2 linked regions of the Luteibacter rhizovicinus DSM 16549 genome follow. Each later gene encodes a partner of the first gene's protein in a complex. Links are inferred from orthologs where the notes say so. Each region holds a gene or a part of one and is shown on either strand. Other genes may lie near its edges. The genes, in order: ssb and sbcB.

Region 1 (6,584 bases):
CCCTCGTCAGAACAACTTGAGCTGCTTCGGCCGTCGCCCCTGCCGAGGCGGCCGAGGTTCGGTGTGGTTCGTGCTGATCCTCGACCCGCTGGTTCATGCGCTGGCGGTGAAGGTCGTTGAGCCGGATAGCTGCCTCCCCGCGCGGCGACTTACTCCGTCCAGAGGCCAGGTCGCCCACAGTCGACGGTGCCAATCCAATCCGCTCCCCGATTTCGGCATACGTCATGCCGCGGGAGGTCAGGTCGCTGATCCGAGTTGCCCATGTCTGCATTGATCCAGATTACGGGATTCCGTAATCCCCTGTCAACGGCATCCCGTAACGGAGTTCCGTTGCAATGTGCACATATGACAATCGGCGATCGAATCAAGCAGGCGCGGACCGATGGGCCGGCTGGCAAGGTGTCCCGCAAGGACCTAGCCGCCGTGGTCGGCATCGCCTATTCAACGCTGGCCGACATTGAGAATGGCTACCAGGAGAATACGACCGCTCTGCACCGCATAGCGCGGCGCTTGGGCGTGCGAGTTGAATGGCTTGAGACAGGCCGCGGGGCGATGGAGGCTCCTCCGAACCAATCCGTTGGCTACGACGACGGTAGTACGTCTCAAGGTGTAGCGAGATTTGAGACAGACGAGGGCTATGTTCGCTTCCCACTGTTGGAGGGATTCGCGGGCATGGGAAGGGGAGATTACGTCGGTGACTATCCGGAGGTCGTTACAAGCCTTCGGGTGTCCAGGGACTGGGTGGAGCGCAAGTTTCCGGGTGTGCCGCCCGAAGTGATTCGCGTGATGACCGGCCGCGGCGACAGCATGAAGGGCCAGTTCAACGATGGGGACCTCATCTTCATCGATACCCGGGTCAAGGACTTCGATCAGGACTCGGCCTACTGCTTCCGCTGGGAGGGCCGCGTCCTCGTGAAGCGCCTGCAGTTCGTCGGGCGCAATACGCTGCGGATCCTCAGCAAGAATCCGGACTATCCCGCAATCGACGCGCCTCTGAGCGAGATCGAGATCGGCGGCAGAGCGCTAGCTGCCTGGACGCTGCAAGAGTTCTGACGGCCGGCTGCGCCCCGATGATGCTGCCACCCTAAAGCTAGTGGTGACGAGCGAACTTAGTATTGGATCGGCGAGTCCACGATCAGCGGCTTCAGCGATCCCGACCAATGGCGCTCGGGAACTATCGAGATCATTTTTCCCTGCTGGCGAAAGTCCGCCGCTTCTTGGATCTTGCGGCCATAGGAAGAGTGCAGCCAATCCCGCGACCCGATCTCGCCGACAATTACGTAATCGGTGCTGCCTGACACAGCAGCCCGCACGACTCCATGCCTGGCTTCGATCGCTTCACATACAGCAGCGCGCTTGCCAAACGTGAAGGTACCGGTGACCACAAATACGCTCGCCGAATGAAGAATGGTCGGAAGCGGTTCGTCGTAGGGCAACTCGGTACTCAGGCTATTCGCCCCGTTGGGATGGGCGATCTCCCCGCCGACCGTAGCAGTCAAAGCCTCAAGCAGATCCCGCTCTTCATCCAGATCAAGCACGCCATCCGCCAGCGCCTCAGCCACACGTGGATAGAGGACGTTGTACGGGAAGTGCTGGGCGAATTCGACGTGTCGGTCCAGCCAGTCGAGAAGGAACTTGGCCTCTGTACGGTTTACCTCGCCGTCCGCAAGGATGCCGCGGCATATCCCGAGAAGCTCATTGGTCGAGCGGTCCATGCGCCAGCTTCGCGTCATTGCCGCATTCGGAGCGGCGCCATCGTCGATCTTGAACATCGTCCTTTCCCCCCTGAAATTTCCTAAGAGGCAGCTTGCCGAAAAAACATTACGGAATACCGTTGACAGGTAATTACGGAATGCCGTAATGTCTCACCCACGCCACCACACGGCGATGGGAGAGGACGATGGACAACTTGCTCGTCAATTCGAACCACCAGGCGCTTGCCGACCGTACTGGCGCACTGGTCAAGGTAGTCAACGATCTGATCGCCGATATCGAATCCGATATCTCGGCTCCGTCCGACGCCGCTTTCCACGCGAAGGATGCCTTCAAGGCCCTCGCCTCGGCGCATAACGCCCTGATCGACAGCGCCCGCGAGCGTGCTGCGGCTCACTATCTGGGCATGGCGCGTGACGCGCAGCAGGCGGCTGCATGAACGCCCGTCCGTTCCTTCTCGGCCTCATCGTCCTCGCCTGCGTGACCACCATCGGCTGCGCGTCGACCTTCTTCGTCCGCAAGACCCAGCGCGACCTCGACGTCGACCAGTGCACGTACGGCGCGGTGGTTCCGCACAACATTCGCCGGCGGGATCGCAGCGATTACATCAAGCACACAACGGTCCCGGCGTGCCTGCGAGCCAAGGGCTACTCCGACGGCAACAGCGTTGGGGGTGCGCAGTGATCATCAAGTGCATCGAGCGCTTCTCGCGGGTGTTCGGAGCCCCTGTGGATTGGGACGGCAAGGATACGACCTGCGGCGCGCTGCCGATCAAGGACGTCCAGACACCCGAAGGCCCGTTCATGGTCTCGGCCTGGGAGCCGACACCGGCCGATCTCGCAGCCATGCAGAGCGGCGAGACGGTGAAGTTGTGGATACGCGGGACGTTGCATCCGGTTGTCGCACTCACGGTCGGAGATGTCGCATGAACGGCCTCACCGTCCAGCAGCGCCGCGCGCTCCGTTACGCCCTGACGAAGGCAGCAGGCGATCGCGAAGTTCAGGCCGCCGAGCAGCTGAAGCATGCCTCTTCGTCCACGCCGACCCTCCAGCGTTACTTCGAAAGCCCGCGTGGCGTCGTGCTGATGCTGATCGTTGGCCTCGCGATCTTCGTGATGTTCGCCCCGGTGGGGTCGCTGTGATTCGCCGTCTCATCGCCTGGTGGCTGTCCGCTCCGATGGATGAGAAGGCCGCCGTCGCCGTGATCGTCGGACCCTGGCTCGCGCTTGCCGCGCTGCTGCTGTCGCTTCCGCCGCCCCGCCGCTGAACGCCCAGCGTCCTCCCCTCCCCCGGGGCTTGGCGCGTACCGACGCCGGCGGTTGATGTACCGGCTCCTATCCCAACACCGCGCCGGCGGAAACCGGCAAAGGATCCCAGTGAGCAAGACCCCGAGCCGCATCTACATCGTTACCCGCAAAGACGCGACGAACCCGCGCCTGGTGCGCGCAACCTCGCAGCCGCAGGCGCTGCGCCACGTCGCACTCGATGAGTACAACGTCGACATCCCGACGCAGGACGAGCTGATCTCGGCCACGACCAGCGGCGTGACGGTCGAAATCGCGACGACACCGGACGTCTGATGGCTCGCGGCATCAACAAAGTAATCATCGTCGGCAACCTCGGCGCCGATCCTGAGACGCGATACACGGGCAGCGGCACGGCCATCACGTCGCTGCGCATCGCGACCTCTGAAGCCTGGACCGACAAGGCCTCCGGCGAGAAGCAGGAGCGCACTGAGTGGCACCGCGTGAAGCTGTTCGGAAAGCTCGCCGAGATCGCAGGCGAGTACCTGAAGAAAGGTCGCCAGGTCTACATCGAAGGCTCGCTGCGCACCGACAAGTACACCGACAAGGACGGCATCGAGCGCTACTCGACCGACATCATCGGCAACGAGATGCAGATGCTCGGCGGCCAGCCTTCGGAGCGTCCGGCAGACCGTTACGGCGAATCGCGCTATGGCGGTGGTGAGCGCGCCAGCGGCGGGAAGGGTCGCGCGCAGCGTGACTTCGAGCAGCGCGCGCACGACACGCCGCCCCAGTCCACCGGTACTCCGGCCAACGAAGAATTCGACGACGACACGATTCCCTTTTAGCAACGAGCCGGCTCCGGCCGGCAAGGATTTCCGATGCGGTTCGTAACCCTTGAGGTTGAGGTCGACGTCTCCGCCGTAATCGCGAAGCTCGACGACGAAGACCTCGCCGAGCTCGGCCTGATTGATGCGGCAAGCGTGGACGACGAGGCAGAGCCGACGGATTGGCAGGCCATCGCCGACGCCATCCGACGCGCCGACTTCCGCAAGGCCGAAGAACTGATCACGGAAGCCGCCCGAATTGCGGGTAGCGACCTCCCTCCCTTTGCCGTGGCGCGCGTCGCCTGAGGATTGCCATGTTCTTCCGCAACCTGACCTTGTTCCGCTTCTCTCCCGCTGTGGCTGCCGACCTTGAGCGCCTGGCCGAAGCCCTGCCCGATCACGCCCTGCGCCCCGCGGGACCGATGGAGATGTCCACCCGTGGCTTCGTCTCGCCGCTGGGCCGCTCGGCCGAGGATCTGACGCACATCGTCGGGTCGAACACCATGGTCGTCGCCGGCTGCGAGGACAAGTTGCTGCCGGCCGCCGTCGTTAACGATGAAGTCGCCAAGCGCGTGCAGAAGATCGTGGAGGACGAGGGCCGGAAGGTCAGTGGTCGCGAACGCAAGCGCATCAAGGACGACGCTCTCAACGAGCTCCTACCCCGTGCCTTCGTCCGCCCGTCGCGCACCGCCGCGTATGTCGATCGCAAGTCCGGCTGGGTCGTCGTGGACACCGGTAGCCGCGGGGCGGCCGAGACGGTGCTTTCCCAGATTCGCGAGGCCCTGGGCAGCTTCCCCGCCGTCCCGCTCGCTCCGGAAGAATCGCCGCGCGTGCTGCTGACCCACTGGGTATCGACCGGCGAGCTTCCGGCCGGCTTCACCCTGGGCGACGAGATCGAGCTGCGCGACCCCGCCACGGCATCCGGCGCGATCGCCCGGTGCCGCCGGCAGGACCTCGACACCGACGAGGTACGCGAGCACCTGCGCACCGGTAAGCAGGTCTACAAGATCGGCCTGGTCTACGACGACCGCATCAGCTTCGTGCTCGGTGAGGACCTGGTCGTTCGCAAGGTCAAGTTCACCGACGTCGTGCTCGACGAGCAGGCTGATAGCCCGGAGTCGGCCGCGGCGGAGCTGGATGCGAACTTCGCCCTCATGGCGCTCGAGTACGAGCGGCTCCTGGCGAAGCTGGCCGTGCTGTTCAAGCTGCCGAGGCCCGAATAATGGCCGCCGCCCCGATCTACGCCAACGTCCGCGACCACGTCCGCGACGACGAGCGCGGCTTCACTGAGCACCCCGATCTGCCGCAGTTCTACGACAAGCCCTTCAACACCGAGGATGAAGGCTTCATCGACTCCAAGGCACTCGCCCAGGCTGGGCTCGAGTGCACCTTTGTCGAGTTCGAATATGACGCGACCGACGAGCAGTTGGAAGCGTGGTTCGAGGACGGCCAGGACGATCTGAACGGCTGGACTCCGTCCGTGCCGAACGGCGATGGCTGGCTGCTTGCCGGCATCTGGGATGCAGAGGACGGCCCGCTTGCGTTCTATGTGCGCGAAGTGGTGACCGCATGAACGCGCGGTTCCGTCTTTGGCTTCTCCGCCGCGCCCTTCGCGTCACCGAGCGACAGCCTGACTTCATCGTCCACGGTGGGGAAAAGGATGGCGCGCAGCAGGGTCCGTACCTAAAGCGCTGGTGGGCCATCCCGAGGAACCGGTTCTTCAACATGTACGTGCACGAGCTGCTTCGGTCGGACGATGCCCGCGCCCTCCACGACCACCCCTGGTGGAACGTGAGCGTCCTGCTCAACGGCTCATACATTGAGCACCGGATCCTCGCCGGCGGCGTGCACACACAGACGCTGCTTACTGCTGGATCGGTCGTGGTTCGCATGCCGCGGACTGCCCATCGGCTGGAGATGCTCCCGGGCAAGACCTGCATCACTCTCTTCATCACAGGCCCGAGGGTCCGTGACTGGGGGTTCCATTGCCTGCGAGGCTGGGTGCCCTGGCAGCGCTTCACCAAGCCGAGCGACTCGGGCGCCATTGGCGCCGGTTGCGACGGCCTCGACGAAGGCGCGAAGTCGTGACGCCGTGGAAATCAGCCAACGAACTGGGGCTCAAAATCAGCCATGAATGCATCGAGGCGCGCCCTCGTGACCGATATCTGCGCAAGGCAACTGTCGGCGGTATCGCGAAGAGCCGACACGGTTGCACTGGATCCAGCGTTGACTTGGTCGATAAGGATGCTCCGGATCGCCTTGACGTTGTCCGGAAGCGCGGCGACCGCGACCGCGTGACGAGCCGGAAGGTCGACCACCTTGTCCATATGGGCGGCAATCTTCATCGTGTCAGCCTGCTCGATTATTCGGTAAGCATCGAATACGGCCGCAGCCATTTCATCGCGAGAACCTGCTGTCTGGGCTTTAGTGAGCGCAGCCGCGGCGAGCTCCATGGCGCGATGAATGATCCCAACGTCAGCGAAGAGGAACGAGGCGATAACACGTCCGCGAGCGTAACGGTCCTCCTCTCGTCGCTTCGATTCTCTGCCTGCCAAGTTCAGGGCGACGGCCACAGCTGCGATTGTTCCGAAAGCCGACACCCACGTCGCGAGATCCCCAACCTCCATACCCCATATCGCCAGGCAACCTGCCATGCGTGAACTCCCCATCCTGATGAATGGCGCCATGGTGCGCGCGACCGGCGACGTGGACAAGACCGCTGTCATCAGCCCGTGCGGGCGCTATCGCTACGTTCTGACGCGGACGTGGGATTACACCCTGCCGGTCCTCGTATTCTGCAT
Region 2 (7,599 bases), 1.3 Mb from region 1 along the record:
CGCGTGTGGCGTGGGCTGCGCGCGCTGCCGACCAAGCTGTTGCTTTCGTACGCGGGCATCGGCGTGATCGTCGCGATGCACTGGCTGACATTTTACGGCGCGATCAAGCTCGCGAACGCCTCGGTCGCGGCGACATGTATCGCCTTATGCCCCGTGTTTCTGGCCGTCGTCGAACCCTGGGTGGCGGGTCGGCGCTTCGACCCGCGTGAGCTGTTCATCGGCGCGGCCATCGTGCCGGGCGTGGCGCTCGTGGCGGGCGGCTTGCCGGGTGAGATGCGGCTGGGCCTGGCGATCGGCGTGCTTTCGGCGTTGTTCGTCGCCTTTTTCAGCGCGTTGAACAAAAAGCTGATCGACCGCGCGGACGCGCTGACAGTGACTTGCGTGGAGTTGGGCACGGGGACGTTGTTCCTTACCGTGCTTGCGCCGTTCATGGCGACGCCGGCCTTCGTGCTGCCTTCGCTGCATGACGGCGCACTGATCGTGGTGCTGGCCTATGGGTGCACGCTGCTGCCGTTCGCCCTGGCCCTGGCGGCGTTGCGTCATCTCACGGCATTCGCGACGCAGATGGTGACGAATCTCGAGCCGGTCTACGCGATCGTGCTGGCGATTCCACTTCTGGGTGAACAGCGGGAGCTGGGGTGGACGTTTTACCTGGGGGTCGCGGTGATCATCGGCGCGGTATTCGCGCACCCGCTGTTGCATCGGGGTGAGGCGGCCGATGCGTCGGATCTGGTCGTTCCGTAGGAGAGACTCTTGTGGGAGCCGATTCATCGGCGATGCCGCGGCAGCGGCAAAGACATCGCCGGCATAGCCGGCTCCCACACAGAGCCGGGTCCCCCACATAGCAGGCCCCGGCAAGCTGCCTTTAGCGCCGGCCGCCGCGCGAGGAGACGATGCGCTGACGCCGCGCCCGCTGTGCAGGCGAGCGGGTGCTGGCTTTTTTCTGGGGTGACGAACGCTTGGCTCGCACTTGCGGGCTGGATGCTTTCACAGGGTGCTCCGGAAACAGGACCGGGAGGGTCCATGGTGGACCCTCCCGGTAAAAAACCCGCTAAGGGTTCGTCAGATCAGTTTGATTTCGCGGAGGCGTTCGAGCAGGTACTCATGGGCCGTGATCGGCTCCGGGTAGCGCTTCGGGTTGTCGGGCGTGACGCAGGACGGCAGCACGTCGAGGACGACGTCCGGGTTCGGGTGCAGGAAAAACGGGACGGAATACCGGGGCTTGCGCGCGTTCGCATTCTGCGGATTGGTCACGCGATGGGTCGTGGACGGATAGACGTGGTTGGTCAGGCGCTGCAGCATGTCGCCGATGTTGACGACGATGGCGTCGCCCTCGGTCGTGATGGGCAGCCACTCGCCTTCACGCGTGAGCACTTCCAGGCCCTCGGCGCTTGCACCGACCAGCAGGGTGATGAAGTTGATGTCCTCGTGGGCGCCAGCGCGCACATTGGGGACATCGTCCTGGACGATCGGCGGATAGTGGATCGGACGAAGGATGGAGTTGCCCGAATCGATCTTGTCGTCGAAGAAGGCCTCCGGCAGCTCGATGTGCAGGGCCAGGGCGCGAAGAACGCGGGCGCCGAGGTTGTCCAGCGCCTCGTAGATCCCGTAACCCTTGTCCTCGAAGTCCGGCACTTCGTTCGGCCAGACGTTGGGCGGCATGACGTCGGCGAACTTCGAGTCGCGCGGAATCTCGCGACCGATGTGCCAGAACTCTTTCAGGTCGGCGAACTTGCTGTCCTTGGCGGTTTCCACCTTGAACGGCGTGTAGCCGCGCGCACCGCCGCCACCAGGGATGTGGTACTTGCGCTTGGTGTCGTCGGGCAGCGCGAAGAAGCGCTTGAACGCGTCGTAGGCGCCGTCGACGGCCTCGACAGGAATGCCGTGGCCACTGATGCAGCAGAAGCCGAATTCGCGATAGGCCGCGCCGAGCTCGGCCACGAAGGCTTCGCGGTCGGTGTCGTAGCGACGGATATCGAGGGTGGGTACCTTTTTCATGCGGGGTCCGGTGGAGGCGTCAGGCGGTCGCCTGAGCCGCCGATTTTACGGCGTCCGCCAGCCTGGCCGCCAGCCGTTCCACTTCGGCGGCATCGGCCGCTTCGATCGTGACGCGGACCAGCGGCTCGGTGCCCGACGCACGCAACACCACGCGCCCCCGCCCTTCCAGCACGGCCTCGACCTCTTCCAGCACTTGCTTGACCGACTCGCTGCCCAGCGCGGCCTTGGCACCCTCGACGCGGACGTTGAGCATGGTCTGCGGCAGCTTGACCAGCCCGGCACGGGCGTCGGCAAAGGTTTCGTTGTCGTCGGCCAGGGCTTCGAGCAGGGCCAGCGCCGCCACGATGCCGTCGCCCGTGGTGAAACGGTCCAGGCACAGCACGTGCCCCGAGGTCTCGCCACCGAGCACGCCGCCGTGTTCCTTCAGTTGCTGGAGCACATAGCGGTCGCCCACGTTGGCGCGGATGAAGGGGATTTCCATCTGTTTCAGGGCGCGCTGCAAGCCGTAGTTGCTCATCAGCGTGCCGACCACCGGTCCCGGCAGGTTGCCGCGACGCTTCCAGTGACGGGCGATGACGTAGAGCATGTCGTCGCCATCGGTCACCGTGCCGTCGCGATCGACGATGCGGACACGGTCGCCGTCGCCGTCGAAGGCGATACCGAGGTCGGCACCGCGATCCACCACGGCTCGGGCCAGGGCGTCCGGGTCCGTCGAGCCGACACCGTGGTTGATGTTCAGGCCGTTCGGCTCGGCGCCGATGGTCGAGACGTCGGCGCCCAGTTCGCGGAACACCTTCGGCGCGACCTGGTAGGTGGCGCCGTGGGCGCAGTCCAGGACCACGCTCAGCCCGTTGAGGGTGAACTCGTCGGCGACGGTGGATTTGCAGAATTCGGCGTAACGGGTGACCGCGTCGTCGATGCGGCTGGCCTTGCCCAGCGCTTCGGAGGCGACGGTGACGAACTCGGCGTCGAGCTCGGCCTCGATCTCGGCTTCCAGCGCGTCATCGAGCTTCTCGCCCTGGCCGGAGAAGAACTTGATGCCGTTGTCCTGATGCGGGTTGTGCGAGGCACTGATCACGATGCCCGCATCGGCGCGCAAGGAGCGGGTGAGGAAGGCCACGGCCGGGGTCGGCATCGGGCCGAGCAGACGCACGTCCGCGCCCGAGGCGACCAGGCCGGCTTCCAGCGCCGACTCGAACATATAGCCGGAAACGCGCGTGTCCTTGCCGATCACCACGGTGACCTTGCGACCGTGGTCGCGGCGGTCCGGACCGGCGTTGGGCCCCCGGTTGTCGGCGGCGCGACGGCGCGCCAGCACGGCTCCCAGGGCCCGGCCGAGGCGGAGGATGAAATCCGCGCTGATGGGATAGGTGCCCACATGGCCACGAATGCCGTCGGTGCCGAAGTATTTGCGCTCGCTCATGCTGATCATCCTTCCGGGGACGCAGAGCATACTCCGACAGCGGTATTAGCCAGATATTCCAAAGGCCTGTAAGACTTTCGTCAGGCTGGCCTAGCCTTGTGGGAGCCGATCCATCGGCGAATGTGGGAGCCGATTCATCGGCGATCCCGCGGCAGCGGGCCCGGATGCCGCGAGCACCCTATCGCCGCTGAAGCGGCTCCCACACAGAGCGCTTCAGTCGTCGTCGGGCCAGCGGGGCATCGAGGGCTTGTCGATACGGGGCGCGGTGTCCCCGGCTTTGACAGCGGCCCAGACCGCCAGGGCGTCCACGGTGGGCGCCACATCGTGCACGCGGACCAGAATCGCACCGCGCTGGACGGCAATCAGGGCCGCCGCCACCGAGCCGTGGACACGCGCGGCCGGGTCCGTCCGGCCCGTCATGGCGCCGATCATCGACTTTCGGGAGACGCCGGCATACGCCCCGGCACCCAGCTCGGCGAACCGGGCCATGGCGCGCAGCAGGGCGAGGTTGTGCTCGAGGTTCTTGCCGAATCCGAAGCCGGGGTCGACCAGGACACGGCGCTTGTCGATGCCGGCCAGCTCGCAGGAGAACAGGCGGTCGGTGAGGAAGCGATGGACGTCGCCAACCACGTCGTCGTAATCCGGGGCATCCTGCATGCGGCGGGGCTCGCCCTGCATGTGCATCAGGCACACCGGGACGCGCAACTCGGCGGCCGTGTCGAGCGCGCCTTCGCGGCGCAGCGCGTAGACGTCGTTGATCATGCCCGCGCCCGCACCGACGGCGGCGCGCATCACTTCGGACTTGGACGTGTCGATCGACAAAGGCACCGTGGTCGCCGCGGCGAGGCGCTCGATCAGCGGTACCACCCGCCGGATCTCATCTTCGACGGAGACATCGTCGGCACCGGGGCGGGTGGATTCACCGCCGATGTCGAGCATGTCCGCCCCCTCCTCCACCAGCTTCAACGCATGGGCATACGCCGCGTCGAGGCTGTCGTGCTGGCCGCCGTCGGAGAACGAATCCGGCGTGACGTTGACGATACCGACCACTCGGGGCCGGTCGAGCACCAGGGCACGGCCGTTGCAGTCCAGGACGGTGGCGAAGGGGTCGTTCATGCGATCAGCCCTGCTGGGTGCCCGCCATGGGGCCCATGAAACGGCGGTAATAACGCAGCTCGTCGATCGAATCGCGGATGTCGGACAGCGCCGTGTGCGCGGAATCCTTGGCGAAGCCGCGCGAGATCTCCGGCGACCAGCGGCGCGACAGCTCCTTCAGCGTGGACACGTCGAGATTGCGGTAGTGGAAGTAGCGCTCCAGCTTCTGCATCTCGCGGTGCAGGAAGCGGCGGTCCTGGCAGATGGAGTTGCCGGCCATCGGCGACTTGCCGGCGGGCACCCACTGCTTGAGGAAGGCGATGGTGGCCTCTTCGGCCTGCTCGGGTGTGGCATCGGATTCGACCGCGCGGCCCCAGAGGCCCGAACGCTGGTGCTGGTTGCGGTTCCAGGCATCCATTTTCTGCAGGCGGGCGTCGCTGTGCGAGATGGCGAAGACCGGGCCTTCGGCCAGCACGTTCAGATCCTTGTCGGTCACGATCGTGGCGATCTCCAGGATGGAGTCGTTGTCCGTGTCCAGACCCGTCATCTCCAGGTCGATCCAGATGAGGTTGTCCTCGTGTGCGGGCGTCATGGGTTCTCCTTGGAAGTACCGCGCAGTCTAGCCTATGCGATCATGCCCCGATGGCCGAACCGACCTTCTTCTGGCACGACTACGAAACCTTCGGCGCCGATCCCCGCCGGGACCGCCCCAGCCAGTTCGCCGGCATCCGTACCGATGCGGACCTGAACGTCGTCGGCGAGCCCCTGATGATCTACTGCAAGCCGCCGCGGGACATGCCTCCGCAGCCGGCCGCCTGCCTGATTACCGGGATCGCCCCGCAGCTCACCGAACGTGAAGGCATGCGGGAAACCGAGTTCGCCGCGGCCATCCACGAGCAACTGGCGATGCCGGGCACCTGCACGGTGGGCTACAACTCGCTGCGCTTCGACGATGAGTTCACCCGCCATCTCCTCTACCGGAATTTCTACGACCCTTACGGGCGGGAATGGGAGAACGGCAATTCCCGCTGGGACCTGATCGACCTGGTGCGCCTGTGCGAGGCTCTGCGCCCCGACGGCATTGTCTGGCCGACGCGTGAAGACGGCAGCGCCAGCTTCAAGCTGGAGCACCTGGCCACGGCCAACGGGCTGAAACAGGACCGCGCGCACGACGCCCTCTCCGACGTCGAGGCCCTGATTGCCCTCGCCCGCCTGATCCGCCAGCACCAGCCGAAACTGTGGGACTGGTATTACGGGCTGCGCCGCAAGCAACGGGTGTTCGAGCTGCTCGACATCGCCGCGATGACGCCGGTAGTGCACGTGTCCTCGCGCTATCCGGCGAGCCGTCATTGCCTCACGGTCATCGCGCCGCTGGCCGCGCATCCCTCGCGGGCCGGCGAAGTCATCGTCTACGACCTCAGCGCCGATCCCACCGACCTGCTCACCCTCGACGACGGCGATGTGGCCGATCGCGTCTTCACCTCGCGCGCCGACCTGCCGGAAGGCGTGGAGCGGGTCGCCCTGCGCACCGTTCGCGCGAACCAGGCACCGGCGCTCGCGCCGTTGTCCGTGCTCAAGGGGGTCGACCACGGCCGTCTGGGCCTCGACATGGCCGCCGTGGAGCGCCACCTCGCCATGCTGCGCCAGGCCGATGGCCTGGCCGAGAAGCTGCGCCGCATCTACGGCCACGCCGCGTCGCTACCGCCGGCCGAGGATGCGGAACTCTCCCTCTATGGCGGCTTCCTGCCGGACGCGGACCGCCGCCTGCTCGGCGAGGTGCGTGCGACGCCGCCCGACCAGCTCGGCACGCGTCCCTTTCCGTTCCGCGACCCGCGTTACCCGGAGCTGCTGTTCCGCTATCGCGCGCGCAACTGGCCGGAAACGCTCAGCCCCGACGAACAGGAACGCTGGGCATCCTTCCGCCTCGACCGTCTCACCCGGCGCAGCGCGCTGACCACGCTCACCCTCGACGACTACAACGCCGAGCTTGCCACCCTGCGCGCCCTGCCCGGCTCGCCTCTTCCGTTGCTCGACGAGCTGGAAGCCTGGGGCCTCGAACTCGCACTGAACTGACCGACCTGACCTGACCCATGGCCAAGACCTATTTCACGCCCGCCACGTTCCGCTTCTTCAAATCGCTCATGCGTCATAACAACCGCGAGTGGTTTCACGAGCACAAGGACGATTACGAGAAACACGTACGCGAGCCCTTCCTCGCGCTCATCGGCGATCTCGATGCGCCGCTGAAGAAGATCAGCCCGCACTACCGTGCCGACACGCGCAAGGTCGGCGGCTCGCTGTATCGCATCCACCGCGATACCCGCTTCGCCAACGACAAGCAGCCGTACAAGGGCTGGCAGGGCTCGCGCTTCTTCCACGAGCGCCGCCACGAGATCCAGGCGCCGGGTTTCTACCTGCATATCCAGCCGGACGAGTGCTTCGCCGGTGGCGGCATGTGGCATCCGGAAGCCCCGGTGCTGAAGAAGCTGCGCGACTTCCTCGCCGATAACCCGGATTCCTGGAAGCGGGCGACGCACGGGAAGGCATTTCGTGAGCGCTTCGAGTTCTGGGGCGAGAGCCTGACCCGACCGCCGCGCGGCTTCGATCCGAACCACGAACTGATCGAGGATCTGAAGCGGAAGAACTTTGCAGCGGGGCAGAATTTCGACGAGGCGCTGGCCTGCTCGTCGGAGTTGCTACCGTTCGTCGTCGACACCTTCAAGCGCCTCGCACCCATGGTCGACTACCTCTGCGCCGCCCAGGAACTCGAGTTCTAATGTGGGAGCCGCTTCAGCGGCGAAAAGGAAATGTGGGAGCCGATTCATCGGCGAAAAGCCAACAGAGCGATTTAGCCGCAAGCTCCCTATCCAAAGAGCTCTGGCCCGCTACCGCGGGATCGCCGATGAATCGGCTCCCACAACATCGCCCCACCTCACCGCTCGTACAACTCGATCGGCAGATCGTCCGGATCGGCGAAGAAGGTGAACCGCTTGCCGGTGAATTCGTCCACGCGGATCGGCTCGCACTCGACACCACGCGTGCCCAAGGTCGCCACGACCGCCTCGACATCGCCCACCACGAAG

Evidence for each region.
Region 2: the proteins of ssb (region 1) and sbcB are in contact, whole or in part, in a crystal structure (PDB 3C94), measured with the Escherichia coli proteins. The link is inferred for Luteibacter rhizovicinus DSM 16549 from one-to-one orthologs.

Annotation. Positions count from the first base shown.
Region 1 is NZ_CP017480.1:3,128,871-3,135,454, reverse strand. Bases 2,096-5,047 are described here. They hold ssb (single-stranded DNA-binding protein), read left to right. Parts: upstream 2,096-3,291; coding sequence 3,292-3,804; downstream 3,805-5,047. Other genes in these bases: BJI69_RS14250 (hypothetical protein), read left to right, coding at 5,006-5,047; BJI69_RS14255 (recombination-associated protein RdgC), read left to right, coding at 4,098-5,006; BJI69_RS14260 (hypothetical protein), read left to right, coding at 3,838-4,089; BJI69_RS14270 (hypothetical protein), read left to right, coding at 3,089-3,292; BJI69_RS23055 (hypothetical protein), read left to right, coding at 2,851-2,979. Also shown: BJI69_RS14300 (XRE family transcriptional regulator), read left to right, coding at 262-1,053; BJI69_RS14295 (BRCT domain-containing protein), read right to left, coding at 1,110-1,772; more of BJI69_RS14290, read left to right, coding at 1,901-2,095; more of BJI69_RS14250, read left to right, coding at 5,048-5,356; BJI69_RS14245 (hypothetical protein), read left to right, coding at 5,353-5,871; BJI69_RS14240 (hypothetical protein), read right to left, coding at 5,883-6,356; BJI69_RS14235 (DUF1643 domain-containing protein), read left to right, coding at 6,436-6,584. UniProt on the Escherichia coli protein: Plays an important role in DNA replication, recombination and repair. Binds to ssDNA and to an array of partner proteins to recruit them to their sites of action during DNA metabolism. Acts as a sliding platform that migrates on DNA via reptation.
Region 2 is NZ_CP017480.1:4,446,268-4,453,866, forward strand. The notes cover bases 4,378-7,373. They hold sbcB (exodeoxyribonuclease I), read left to right. Parts: upstream 4,378-5,158; coding sequence 5,159-6,589; downstream 6,590-7,373. Other genes in these bases: folP (dihydropteroate synthase), read right to left, coding at 4,378-4,537; orn (oligoribonuclease), read right to left, coding at 4,542-5,108; BJI69_RS20375 (DUF2461 domain-containing protein), read left to right, coding at 6,607-7,293. Outside these bases: BJI69_RS20345 (DMT family transporter), read left to right, coding at 1-744; BJI69_RS20350 (isopenicillin N synthase family dioxygenase), read right to left, coding at 1,063-1,998; glmM (phosphoglucosamine mutase), read right to left, coding at 2,018-3,421; more of folP, read right to left, coding at 3,635-4,377; gloA2 (SMU1112c/YaeR family gloxylase I-like metalloprotein), read right to left, coding at 7,449-7,599. UniProt on the Escherichia coli protein: Degrades single-stranded DNA (ssDNA) in a highly processive manner.